2 regions of the Fenollaria sp. genome follow, and region 2 is predicted to be linked to the other one. Evidence: riboswitches for the same ligand, from Rfam matches in the RefSeq annotation. Region 2 holds a riboswitch; the other holds the start of a gene.
The links. A riboswitch is a leader RNA that binds a small molecule or an ion and turns the genes downstream of it on or off. The one in region 2 is predicted to bind S-adenosylmethionine.
Positions count from the first base shown of each region.

Region 1: another riboswitch for S-adenosylmethionine. It lies ahead of metK (methionine adenosyltransferase); the one in region 2 lies ahead of AC2UOP_RS03080 (methionine ABC transporter ATP-binding protein).

Region 1 covers NZ_JBXXYC010000004.1:4,877-11,908, forward strand. The annotation lists gene AC2UOP_RS04260 (MATE family efflux transporter) at 1-1,072, shown strand, start outside; SAM riboswitch class I at 1,198-1,291, shown strand; gene metK (methionine adenosyltransferase) at 1,395-2,585, shown strand; gene AC2UOP_RS04270 (MgtC/SapB family protein) at 2,663-3,325, opposite strand; gene AC2UOP_RS04275 (Cna B-type domain-containing protein) at 3,689-7,032, shown strand, end outside.
Region 2 covers NZ_JBXXYC010000002.1:13,909-20,940, forward strand. The annotation lists gene purC (phosphoribosylaminoimidazolesuccinocarboxamide synthase) at 1-639, shown strand, start outside; gene purF (amidophosphoribosyltransferase) at 639-2,027, shown strand; gene purB (adenylosuccinate lyase) at 2,014-3,450, shown strand; gene AC2UOP_RS03075 (adenylosuccinate synthase) at 3,460-4,734, shown strand; SAM riboswitch class I at 4,899-4,993, shown strand; gene AC2UOP_RS03080 (methionine ABC transporter ATP-binding protein) at 5,064-6,062, shown strand; gene AC2UOP_RS03085 (methionine ABC transporter permease) at 6,059-6,712, shown strand; gene AC2UOP_RS03090 (MetQ/NlpA family ABC transporter substrate-binding protein) at 6,739-7,032, shown strand, end outside.

The DNA.
Region 1 (7,032 bases), on a different contig from region 2:
ACATACAGCGATGCTAACTGGTCTTATAGGCGGCATCATCATGATATTTGTGGGTCAAGTTGTTTCAAGACCTATGCTTGAACTAATGCAAACACCAGATGATGTCATTGAGCTTTCATCACTTTACATGAAGATATATTTTATGGGTATGCCGGGCTTTATGCTATACAATTTCGGTGCGGCGATACTTAGAGCAGCTGGCGACACAAAAAGACCGTTATACTATCTATTTGTTTCTGGCATAGTTAATGTCATTTTAAATTTATATTTTGTAATAGTTTTAAAAATGAGTGTAGATGGCGTTGCCTACGCTACAATTATTTCCGAAGCAATATCTGCCATACTTATAGTTATCTGTTTAATGAGAAGCGATGGCTATTTAAATTTAAGTTTGAGAAAGCTTAAAATAGACGGCAAAAAATTTATAGAGATGCTTAAGATAGGTATACCATCAGGTTTTACAGGGATAGTTTTTAGCGTATCAAACATGCTTATACAATCATCAATAAACTCTTTTGGCAAGCTTGTAATGGCTGCGAACACTGCGGCATCTAACTTGGAAGGCTTTGTGTATAACGCGATGAACTCCATCTATCAAACAGCTCTTGCCTTTGCCTCACAAAATATGGGCGCGAAAAAACTTGATAGAGTTGACGATGTTTTGAAAAAGTCCTTGCTTGTAGTGAGCGGCGTCGGTTTATTCTTTGGTGTGGGCGCATATTTACTTGGAGAAATTTTATTAAGATTATATACACCAAATCAAGAAGTTATAGACATCGCCATGCTTAGACTTTTGGTTATAAGCACATCATATTTCTTGTGCGGCATCATGGACGTTTACTCAGGTGTTATACGCGGCATGGGATTTTCATTTACGCCGATGCTCGTATCGATGTTCTTTGTATGCGCATTCAGAGTTTTTTGGATATACACAATATTCGAGCGTTTTCACGAGCAATGGGTTTTATATATCTCATATCCTGTATCGTGGACTATAACCATAATCGCTTATTTCTTTACATATAAAATAGTAAGGAAAAAAGCAAAAGAAAAAATATTAAAGATGAGTTAATTTTAGGCAGTTTTATAGCTGCCTTTTATTTCGATTAGACAAAATATTTTAAGCTTTTAATATATTTTGAAAAAGTCCTTGACAAAGATTAATTTTATATATATAATAGGAAATGAACTTAATAAGTCTCATAAAGAGTGACGGAGGGAATAGGCCCTGTGAAGTCCGGCAACCTGCTAGCAAGGTGCCAAATCCTACAGCGCAGCTGAAAGATGAGAAGATGTAACCTTCAGCTATGAAGGTTTTTTTATTTTATAAGATGCGCCGCGAGATAAATATTTTAAGCAGCTTTATATTAGAAAATATTAAAGGGAGGAAGATTATGTATAAAAAACTATTTACATCTGAATCGGTAACAGAAGGACATCCTGACAAAGTCTGTGACCAAATATCAGATGCGATACTAGATGCGATACTAGAAAAAGACCCAGAAGCAAGATGCGCGATCGAAACAACAGCATCAACTGGATATATTTTAGTATCTGGACAAATAACAACAAATTGCTATGTTGATATACAATCAGTAGCTAGAAAAGTTATAGCAGACATAGGTTATACTAGAGGAAAATTCGGTTTTGATGCAGAAAATTGCGCTGTACTTGTATCAATCGAAGAACAATCTAAGGATATAGCACTAGGCGTTGACAAGGCGCTTGAGACTAAAGAGCACTCAAAAGATAAATATGATTTAATTGGTGCAGGCGACCAAGGTATGATGTTTGGCTACGCTTGTAACGAGACAGAAGTTTATATGCCACTTGCAATTTACTTATCACATAAATTAGCTAGAAAATTAGCAGAAGTTCGTAAAGATGGCACGCTAAATTATTTAAGACCAGATGGAAAAACACAAGTAACTGTTGAATATGACAATGGCAAGCCAAAGAGAGTTCATACTATAGTTGTATCAACACAGCACAAAGAAGGCGTTAGTCTTGAAAAGATAAGAAAAGATATCATCGAGAACGTTATAAAACCAGTTGTTGATCCAAAACTTATCGATGACGAAACAATCATCTACGTGAACCCAACAGGCAGATTCGTTATTGGTGGACCAAAAGGTGACACAGGTTTAACAGGTAGAAAGATTATCGTTGACACATACGGCGGATACTGTAGACATGGCGGAGGAGCCTTCTCAGGAAAAGACGCTACAAAGGTTGATAGATCAGCATCATACGCAGTTAGACACGTTGCTAAAAATTTAGTAGCAGCAGGTCTTTGCGATAAATGCGAAATTCAAGTTTCATACGCAATAGGTGTAGCTAAGCCAATATCCATAAACGTAGATACCTTTGGCACAGGCAAAATCGAAGAAGCAAAAATATTAGAGATAGTAGAAAAAGTATTTGACCTTCGTCCAGCCTTTATCATCGACTACTACGATTTAAGAAGACCAATCTTCCACAAGATTAGTAACTACGGCCACTTCGGACGTGACGACATAGATCTTCCTTGGGAAAGATTAGAAAAAGTTGATGAAATAAAAAAACTTCTAAAAGAATATAAATAATTAAAAAATATTATATATATAATAAGAAGAGAACTATGAGTAATTGCTCATAGTTCTTTTTTGCGTTAATATTAATTTTAATGTTTTTCGTGCGAGTATCTTAAATTAAGAGTCTTTCTAAGCGTGTCAATGAAGGCATCAACATTGTAATTGTTAGGGAAGGGAAGAGTACAATCGATGGCAGATTTATTTTCATTTGCCTCATCAAGCACATCAAGTGAACAAATTTCTATACCTTCTTTAGTACAGATCTCTTTAAACTCTTTATTTTGAAAATTTTCGCTATCAAAAAGCATATAAAATCTACAAGATTCTCTCTTATTTAAAAAATCATTTAAACCCCTTAGATTAATTAAAGTGACAAGACCGATGATTGTTGCAAAAATCGCTCCTTTGTAATAACCTATGCCGACAGCAAGACCATTGGCAGCGCAAAGCCAAAGAGTCGCAGCAGTAGTTAAGCCCTTGACAACATCCTTCTTTTGTAGTATAGTGCCTGCGCCTAAAAAACCTATGCCACTTATGACTTGACCTGCAAATCTCGTTGCGTCCCAAGAACTATCGCCATAAAAAGCTTTAAATCCATCGACAGATATAAGCATGATAAGGCAAGAAGCGACAGAAACTATGATGTGAGTCCTAAGACCAGCCGCTCTATGTTTTCTCTCACGTTCAATACCGATGAGCGAGCCTAAGAGAGCCGCAATCAATAATCTTGCTAATATAATTAATGTATTCATAAGTCCACCACCCTTTCGAGTATTATAGCATATATATATAAAGGTAAAGAATATATAAAATATAAAAATAATTTAAAATTTTGCAAATAGTAAAGATAGAAAATATTTAACAATTTTTTTTATAAAGAACACAAAATTTTTTTATTCTTTATATTATACTTATATACTTATATTTTTAACCATAAAATTTTATGGTATTGTGATAAATCAAATTATTTTCTTAATTTGTGATAATTTTACTTGACAGATGATTTCATAAGTTATATAATGGCAAATAATTATTAAAACATAGTTATTATCACGATTTTCGTAATAATATATTTTAGAAATCGTAAGATTTATTTCTAAGAAAGAAGGAGAAATATGAAAAAAGGAAGGAAATTACTAGCCTGTTTAGTATTAATAGTCATGGTGCTAAGCCAAGTACCATCAAATTTACTAGTACGAGCAGAAGAAGGAACAGAAACAAAGTACAAATTAAGCTTCGAGCTTGAAAGAGATGCGAGTGCATTGAACGAAATTTATCAAAAGCATGATGAGGCTGAGGGTCAAAGTGAAAAGGCTAGTGATAAAGAGACCGCTGGCAAAGCAGATGCAAATAAAGATAACGAGACAGTTGTTGATTTAAGCCAAGAAGAAGAAGCTGAAGAAAAAACTGAAGAAAATTCATCTGAAGAAACAAAGCCAGTAGACGAAGCAAAACCAACAGAAGAATCAAAACCGATAGACGAAGCAAAGCCGGTAGACGAAGGACTTGCTGGAGATGAATCGAATCAAGCAGATGAAGACGAGGCAATAGTATTGCCATCAGGCGGAGGCGAAGGCTCTGCGAAAGAAAAGGCAGAAGAAGTAAAGGACCTAAATATCACATACACACTTCACATAAAAGGCGAAACTGAAAAGACTATGGAAAAGATAATCACTTATTCAGTAGAAAAAGCTGATTTTGTGGGAGATTTAAAATTCGAAGGCATTGAAGCGCTAAGCAATGAACTAGAAGTAAAGTACTATAGCAAAGAAGACGGATCAAGTTTTGACGAGAAATCTGAAAATTTTGATTTGTATTTAGAAACAAACTCAGAAAAAACTGTATTAGAATTACCAAGAATAGGCGAAAAAGAAGATTCACTAAGAGTAAAGGAAAGTAATTTTGAAGAAGCATTAGAAATAAGCGAAGAAAAAGTTAATGAAGCAGTGGGCAATCCTGATGCCACAGAAGTTTACCTAAATGGAACAAGCGGCGATGATACAAAGGACGGAAGCAAAGAAGAAAATGCTGTAAAGACATTTAAAAAGGCTAAAGAATTAGCTGGCACAGACAAAAATATTATAGTTATTGGCACAACAGATATCTTTGGTGATATTTCTCTTGAAGGAGCAAATCAAAAAGTAATTAGAGGAGAAAAGTTTAATGATTTTCTATTTAGAGTAGCTGAAGGCACTGAAGCAAGCTTAAAAAATATTATCATAGATGGTAATTCTGATGTAAACAAAAACATTGGAAAGTCATTAATTGAAGTAAAATCAGATGCAACACTTAATATAAATGATGGGGCTATTTTAAAAAATAATAAAATAAAAGCTATAGAAAATACTGCTACAAGAGGCGGAGCAGTAAATGCGACAGATGCGACTATAAATATGATTGGTGGTTCTGTAGAAAAAAATCAAGCTACTTATGGTGGAGGTATTTATTTATATAAAACTACAATGAATTTTTCTGGTGGCGTTGTTCAAAATAATGAAGCTAAAAGAGTTATTGACTCTGCGTATGGCGGGGCAATTTATTCAGCAGGTGGGGGCATCATAGCTAGTGGTGCAAGCACGATAAACTTCTCTGGAGATGCAAAAGTTTTAAATAACTCTGCCGATGAAGTCGGTGGAGGAATAAGTTTAGGAACAAGACAAGTTGAAGAACAAAATAAGCTTTACATGACAGGCGGACTTATTGATGGAAATATTGCTGGAGCTTCTGGCGGAGGAATATTTATACAATGCAGGCTATTTAACAGTGGTAAATCTGTTGCTTATATTTCATCTGGTAGAATAACTAATAACAAAATGAGCGGGACCGGAAAAACAGAGATGGCTTTTGGCGGAGGCGGCATTTACGTTAATGGCTTCCCTGCTTCATGGGACTATGAAGGCAATCATTATTATGGGGAAAATGGTGAGTTATATTTAACAAATGCAATAATAAGAAATAATATGTCGGATTGGGAAGGAGCTGGATTTGCTGGTTGTCCTATATCAAAAACAGATTTTTTTGTAAATAATGGCGTCGCTATATATGGTAATAGAGTCTTAAAAGAAAGTCATACAATAAAATATAAAGGAAAAAATATAACATATTATCATAGGGATAAAGGAGAGACAGTTTATTTATTATCAAGTAAGTTTTATATGTCTCATAGTGGACAAGCGGAATACAAACTTGATAAGAGGATGTTAGGTGGAGCACCATACGATTGGAAAAAAGTAATAGGCTCTGAAATAATTCCTTTGCCAGATAATGAACTAGAAGCGACATTGCCAGAAAATTCTGAATTAGCATTAAATTCAAACGATAAAGCCAATGAGCTTACACAAGCCTTAGGAAAGGTAATCATTGAAGGAAATTATTCAGCTACAAGAGGAGCTGGTATTGGAAGTAACGGTACAATAAAATTTGGGACAGAGGCTCCTACTACTGAAGTTTCTGTTGAAAAGAAATGGAACGACAACGATGATGAAAAGCAAAATCGTCCTGAAACTATTACCGTAAACTTAATTGCTATTTATGGTGGACAAGAATATAAAGTTGATTCAGTTGTATTAAACAAAGATAATAAGTGGGAACATAGTTTTAAAGATTTACCTACAATTAACGATGGAAAACCAATAAATTACACTGTAAAAGAAGAAGTTGTTACTGGATATAGTTCTAAAATAACAGGTTCAGAAGCTGATGGCTACACAATCACAAATAGCTACTATCCACCAGAAGAACCAGAGAAAGAATACAGAGACATCTCCGTAGAAAAAGCTTGGGATATAAGAGGCATGAAGCCTATTAGCCATATCGAAGTAGAGCTATATAGAGATGGCGAAGCTACAGGAAATACTCTAGTCTTAAGCGAAGCGAATGGCTGGAGCGGAAGCTTCAAGAACTTAGAGAAAGCATCTGATGGCGGACACATCTATAAGTATAGTGTAAAAGAAATTGGCGAAAAGTTTTACACTGTAGAAATATCTGGCGAATACTACGAAGTTATATACAGAGGCAATATGGATAGTGGCTTCACTATAATCAATAGAGAAGAGCCAAAGAAGCCTCAAAGAAGAGATATAAGAGTTAGTAAAGTGTGGGACGTTACAAATGAACTACCAGTTGATGAAATTCAAGTTGAGCTATACAAAGACGGAAGAGCAACAGGAAATGTGATCACGCTTAGCGAGGCCAACGGCTGGATGGGACACTTCGAAGACCTACTTGCTTATGATGCAGAAGGCGTTAAATACGAGTACAGCGTAAAAGAAGTTGGCGAAGCATCGCACAAAATCAACATCTTAGGCACTAAATACGAAGTCAGCTACGAAGGAGATATGAATTATTCATTTGTAATCACAAACAAAGAAAATATTCCACCTAAGAAAAAGATGGAGATTAGAGTAAGTAAGACATGGAGAACAAGCTCAAAGACAGAAGCAGTTCAAGTAGAATTATA
Region 2 (7,032 bases):
ATCTTATCTTACAAGGATGACGCTACTGCATTTAACGGCAAGAAGAAAGGAACTATAGTTGGCAAAGGGGTAGTCAACAACAAGATGAGTAACTTCTTCTTCCAAAAGCTTGAAAAAGAAGGTATACCAACAATATACATTGAAGAACTAAACGACAGAGACACTTTAGTTAAGGCTGTTGAGATAGTTCCACTAGAAGTTATAGTTAGAAACGTAACTGCAGGTAGCTTCTCTAAGAGGATGGGTGTTGAAGAAGGTAAGGAATTACTTCACCCAATAGTTGAGTTCTCATACAAGTCAGATCCACTTGATGACCCATTCATCAACGATGACTATGCTACAGCGCTTGGTCTTGCTACTAAAGAAGAAGTAGAAACTATAAAAGACTATGCAAGAAAGGTAAATGAATACCTTTGCAAGCATTTTAAATCTGTTGGCATAAGATTAGTTGACTTCAAGCTTGAATTTGGTAGATATGACGGCAAGATTATCTTAGCTGATGAAATTAGTCCAGATACTATGAGACTATGGGACTACGAAACTAACGAAAAGCTTGATAAAGACAGGTTTAGACGTGACCTTGGTAATGTTGAAGATGCATACCACGAAGTCATGAGAAGACTTGGACTAGAAAAGTAATGTTTGATAAAATACATGAGGAGTGTGGCGTTTTCGGTGCTTATTCACTTAAGCACGAAGACGTCTCAACTCTGATCTATTACGGACTATTCGCTTTGCAGCACAGGGGCCAAGAATCTTGCGGTATTGCTGTAACAGATACTAAAATGAGCCAAAATATCCAGGTTTATAAAAACATGGGTCTAGTTAATGATGTTTTTAATAAAGAAAATTTAGCTAAACTCAATGGCAATCTTGGCGTTGGCCACGTTAGATACTCAACTTCAGGTAATTCTACCGTTACTAATGCTCAGCCACTAGTTATAAACTATTGGAAAGGCACTTTAGCCATCGCTCATAACGGCAATATTGTTAATCAAAAAGCACTTAAGGATGAACTTTCACAAACAGGAGCCATATTTCAAACGACTTCTGATTCTGAAATCATTCCTTATCTTATAGCAAGAGCTAGACTTGAGTCAAAATCTGTTGAAGAAGCAGTTGTCAAGGCTATGCCAAAGATAGTTGGCGCCTACTCACTAGCAATAGCAAGCCCACAAAAGCTTATAGCTGCAAGAGATCCTAACGGTTTTCATCCGCTTTGTATAGGTCAAAAAGAAGATATATACTTCGTATCGAGCGAATCATGCGCTCTTGATGCAGTTGGAGCAAAGTTCATAAGAGATGTTGAACCAGGTGAAGTCGTTATAATTACTGAAGAAGGCATTAAATCTGTATATAAATATGAAGCTAAAAAATCCACTTGTATATTTGAATACATTTATTTTGCAAGACCTGACTCAGCCATTGACGGCATTAGCGTCTATGAAGCAAGATTAAATGCAGGCAGGATGCTTCACAAGAGATATCCAGTCGATGCTGACGTAGTCGTTGGAGTTCCAGACTCAGGTACACCAGCAGCTTATGGCTATGCACAAGAGGCTAATATACCATTCTCAATCGCTTTCATCAAGAATAATTATGTTGGTAGAACATTTATTAAGCCGAGTCAAGATCAAAGATCACAAGGCGTATCTATCAAGCTAAACATTCTTAAGGATGAGGTTAAAGATAAGAAGATAGTTTTAGTTGATGATTCAATCGTTAGAGGAACAACTATGAAAAATATTGTAAAGCAGCTTAAGGAGCTTGGCGCTAAGGAAGTTCATGTCAGAATATCCTCACCACCATTTTTACATCCGTGCTTTTATGGTACTGACGTGCCGACAAATAAGGAGCTAATTGCGTTTAAGTACACTCAAGACGAAATCAGGGACTACATTGGCTGTGATACGCTTGGTTACTTAAAGGTAGAGGACCTTAAGGAGCTTGTAGGCGGCAGGTGTGACTATTGCAACGCTTGCTTTACTGGTAATTATCCAACAGAGGTGGAAGATGGACAAATATAATAAATATATATCGCCGTTCTCAGAAAGATATTCTTCAAAAGAGATGCAATATATATTTTCAGAAGAATATAAATTTAAAACTTGGAGAAAGATGTGGATAGCTCTAGCAGAAGCAGAAAAAGAGATGGGTCTAGACATATCAGATGAAGCTATCGAAGAGATGAAGGCTAATAAGGACAATCTTAACATCGAAGTCGCAAAAGAAAGAGAAAAGCTTGTGCGTCACGATGTTATGAGTCATGTCTACGCCTATGGCCTTCAAGCGCCAAAGGCAAAGGCAATCATTCACTTAGGAGCAACTAGTTGCTACGTTGGTGATAACACTGACCTTATCACCATGCACGAGGCTCTTAAGCTTATCAGAAAAAAAGTTCTTACTGTTATGAAAAACCTTAGGGACTTTGCCATAAAGTACAAGGATCTTGATACGCTTGGCTACACTCACTATCAAGCAGCTCAACCAACAACAGTTGGCAAGAGAGCCTCACTATGGCTTCAAGACCTTTACATGGACTTAGAAGAGCTAGATAAATTATTAGCAGATTACAAATTACTTGGATCAAAAGGAACTACAGGCACACAAGCCTCCTTCATGGAACTTTTTGACAATGACGAAGAAAAAGTAAAGAAAGTCGATGAACTTATAGTGAAAAAACTTGGTTTCGACAAAGTTTTAACTATAAGCGGACAAACATATACAAGAAAGATAGATGCCAAGATACTTAATGTACTTAGCCTAATAGCTCAAAGTGCATATAAGTTCTCAGGCGACTTAAGATTATTAGCAAATTTAAAAGAAATAGAAGAGCCACTAGAAAAAAATCAAATCGGTTCGTCTGCCATGCCATACAAGAGAAATCCTATGCGTGCAGAAAGAATCGCATCAATCTCACGCTACATCATAGTAAATTCACTTAATCCGCAAATAACTGCCGCAACACAATGGTTTGAAAGAACACTTGATGACTCGGCTAACAAGAGGATAGCTATGAGCGAGGCCTTCCTAGCGCTTGATGGTGTACTAGATATATACATCAACGTTAGCGACGGACTTATAGTTTATGAAAATGTTATCAAAAAGCACTTAAACGAAGAGCTTCCATTTATGATAACAGAAAATATCCTTATGGAATGCGTTAAACGTGGCGGAGACAGACAAGCCCTTCATGACAAGATCAGAGTTCATTCGAGAGAAGCACAAAAGAGGATCAAAGAAGAGGGCAAGGATAATAATTTATTAAAGCTAATTTCTGAGGACAAAGATTTTAACTTAACTATGGATGACATAGAAAAGATAAAGTCTGATTCAAAGATTAGCGGAAGAGCATCTTCACAAGTTGAAGAATTTGTAAGTGAAACCATTGACCCGATACTTGAAAAGAACAAGGACAGCATCGGTATCAAGGTTGAACTCAATGTTTAGGAGGTATATATGATTACAGCTATAGTAGGAGCTAACTGGGGCGACGAAGGCAAGGGTAAAGTAACTGATATGCTAGCATGTGATGCAGATTATGTCGTTAGATTTCAAGGTGGAGCCAACGCTGGCCACACTATTATCAATAATTATGGTAGATTTGCACTTCATCTATTGCCATCAGGAATATTTAATGAAAACACTGTCAACATACTTGCAAACGGTGTTGCGCTAAACATACCATTCTTTATAAACGAGCTTAAATCAATCATTGACGCAGGCGTTAAAGAGCCAAAAGTTTATGTATCTGATAGAGCACAAATAGTTATGCCATATCATATAGACTTTGATAAGTACGAAGAAGAAAGACTTAGCAAGGCATCCTTTGGCTCTACTAAATCAGGCATAGCATATATTTTTGCAGATAAATATCAAAAGATAGGCTTTGAAGTGAATGAGCTTTATGACGAAGAATATCTTTCAGAAAAATTAGATTTGATACTACCAATCAAAAATGCCATTCTTAAAGAGCTTTATCATAAAGAGCCGCTTAAGAAGGAAGATGTTTTAAAGACACTTCTTGAATATGGCGAAATGATTAAGCCTTATGTTAAAAACACATCCAAGATGCTTAGAAAAGCTATCAAAGATGGCAAGAAAATTTTATTCGAAGGTCAATTAGGCACACTTAAAGATACAGATCATGGCATCTATCCAATGGTAACAAGCTCATCAACACTTGCTGGATACGCATCTATAGGAGCTGGAGTGCCACCGTATGAAATTAAAAACATCATCGCAGTAACAAAGGCATATTCATCAGCAGTAGGCGCAGGCGAGTTCGTAAGCGAAATCTTTGATGAAGAAGCAAATGAGTTAAGGACTCATGGCGGCGACAAGGGCGAGTTCGGCGCAACAACAGGTAGACCAAGAAGAGTTGGATGGTTCGACGTAGTCGCAACAAAGTATGGTATAGAAATGCAAGGCGCAACAGACATCGCCTTCATGGTAGTAGACGCGCTTAGCTACTTAGATGAAATACCAGTTTGCGTTAGCTACGACATAGACGGCGAGATAACAGATGAATTTCCTAACACATCCAAGCTTAAAAAAGCAAAACCAGTTCTAGAAAGACTAAAGGGCTGGAAGAGCGACATAAGAGGCATAACTAAGTATGAAGAGCTTCCAAAAGAAGCAAGAGATTACATCGAGTTCATTGAGGAAAAACTTGGCAAAAAATTTAAATACATTTCTACAGGACCAAAGAGAGAAGAAATGATAATTAGATAAAGATTAACTACGCTTGTGTATATGAGCGTAGTTTTTTATGCCATTTATTTTTCTATCTATAAAGAAATCTTATAATAATACACACTTTTTTATAAAAAAATCTATATTTGTGATTCAAATCACATATTTAATATAAAATGAACTGTATAATCTAAAAACAATATAATTCATCCAGAGAGGCGGAGGGACTGGCCCTATGAAGCCCGGCAACCTGTTTAAACAAGGTGCTAATTCCAGCGGTTATACCGAGAGATGACGATTTTTCATGATACTCTTTATCTTTTGGTAAAGAGTTTTTTTATTGGATTTATCCAAGGAAGGAGGAGCTTATGATAGAAGCAAAAAATTTGATTAAGACTTACAAGGTTGATGGCAGAGAATTTAATGCTGTTGATGGTGTAAGCTTTAAAGCAGAAAAGAAAGACATCTTGGCCATCATAGGTTTATCTGGTGCAGGTAAGTCTACTTTAGTCAGACTACTCAATAGACTTGAGGAAGCTGACGGTGGCGAAGTAATCATAGATGGAGTGAACATATTTAACTTAAAGCAAAAAGAGCTCTTAGCTTTAAGAAAGAAAATCGCTTTTATCTTTCAAACTTTTAATCTTTTTAGTCAATACACAGTTCTAGACAATGTTATTTTTCCTTTAAACTTAAATGGATTTAAGGGCGATAAAAAGGCTGAAGCGAGAAAGTTTCTTGATTACGTTGGCTTACTTAATAAAGAGAAGGCATATCCAAGTGAATTATCTGGTGGACAAAGACAAAGAGTTGCCATATCAAGAGCCCTTGTATCTAAGCCTGAGATTATACTCTCAGACGAAGCAACGAGCGCACTTGACCCAGAAAGCACTAGGATGGTCATAGATTTATACAAAAGAGCAAGAGATGACTTTGATACGACAACCATCATGATAACGCATCAAATGGAAGCGGCAAAGGACGCTTCGAACAAAATTGCTCTTATGGAAAATGGAAGAATTATAGAAGAAAACACTACTACAGAGCTTTTTAAAAATCCAAAGACAAAGCTTGCACAAAGCTTTATCAAAAAGGCGGCTCCTGATATTGAGCTTGATTACAGCGCTTTCACTGGCAAACTAATAAGACTTTCTTATTCAAAAGGCACAGTTAAAACCCCTGTATTAAGTAATGCGATGAAAAACTTTAATGTTGACATCAACATCATTGACGGTAACATCAGTAACGTTTTGGATGAAGAGCTTGGTTACATGGTCGTTGAGCTTCGCGGCGCAGACGAAGAGGCGCAAAAAGTTATTTCTTACTTAAAAGCTAATTGCGCAGAGGTATCGGAGGTGATAGCATGAGATTCAAGGAGATAATGGACATAGTTTTACCAGCGCTTCCTGAAACTATAATCATGATTTTGGTTCCGGCGCTCATCGCTCTAATTATTGGACTTCCATGGGGTATATTAACTTTTGTGACTAGACCAAAGGGACTAAGAGAAAATAAATTTATTTATACCATAACAAACGGTCTTATCAATATTTTTAGAAGTATGCCAGCCATCATATTAATTATAGTTCTAGCGCCATTATCAAGATTTATAATAGGTAAGGCAATAGGAACTGAGGCGGCTTTGGTGCCACTAACCTTTGCGGCAGCGCCTTTCATAGCAAGATTATATGAAGGATACTTCCTAGAAGTTGATTCGGGCGTCATAGAAGCAGCCAAATCAATGGGCGCAAGCAATTTTGAAATTGTCAAAGTTCTATTAAAAGAGACGGTACCAGCAGCTATACTTGGCGTAACAACTACAATCATTAACTTAGTTGGCTATTCAGCTATGGCTGGAGCACTTGGCGGAGGCGGCCTTGGCGACATCGCAATCAGATATGGCTACCAAAGAAATCAACTTGATATACTTTGGATTTCAGTCGCACTCATAGTTATAATCGTACAAATTGTACAATTCACAGGAAACACTATTTACAAAAAAGTAAACAAAAAATAAATTTACAAATTTAAGGAGAGAATAAAATGAAAAATATATTTAAATTATTATTAGCATTAACTTTAGTAGCAACACTTGTAGCTTGCAATAATTCTACAGGAAATACAAATAAAAATGTAACAGAAGAAACTACAGGAACAAGTTCTGAAACAGAGTCAGAAACAAAAACAGATGAAGACAATAAGATTATCATAGGTGTATCACCAGTGCCTCACGCAGAAATAACTGAAGCACTTAAAGATGAATTTGCAAAAGAAGGCCTAGATGTTGAAGTAAAGGTATTTGACGACTACGTACAACCAAATCTAGCACTTGATCAA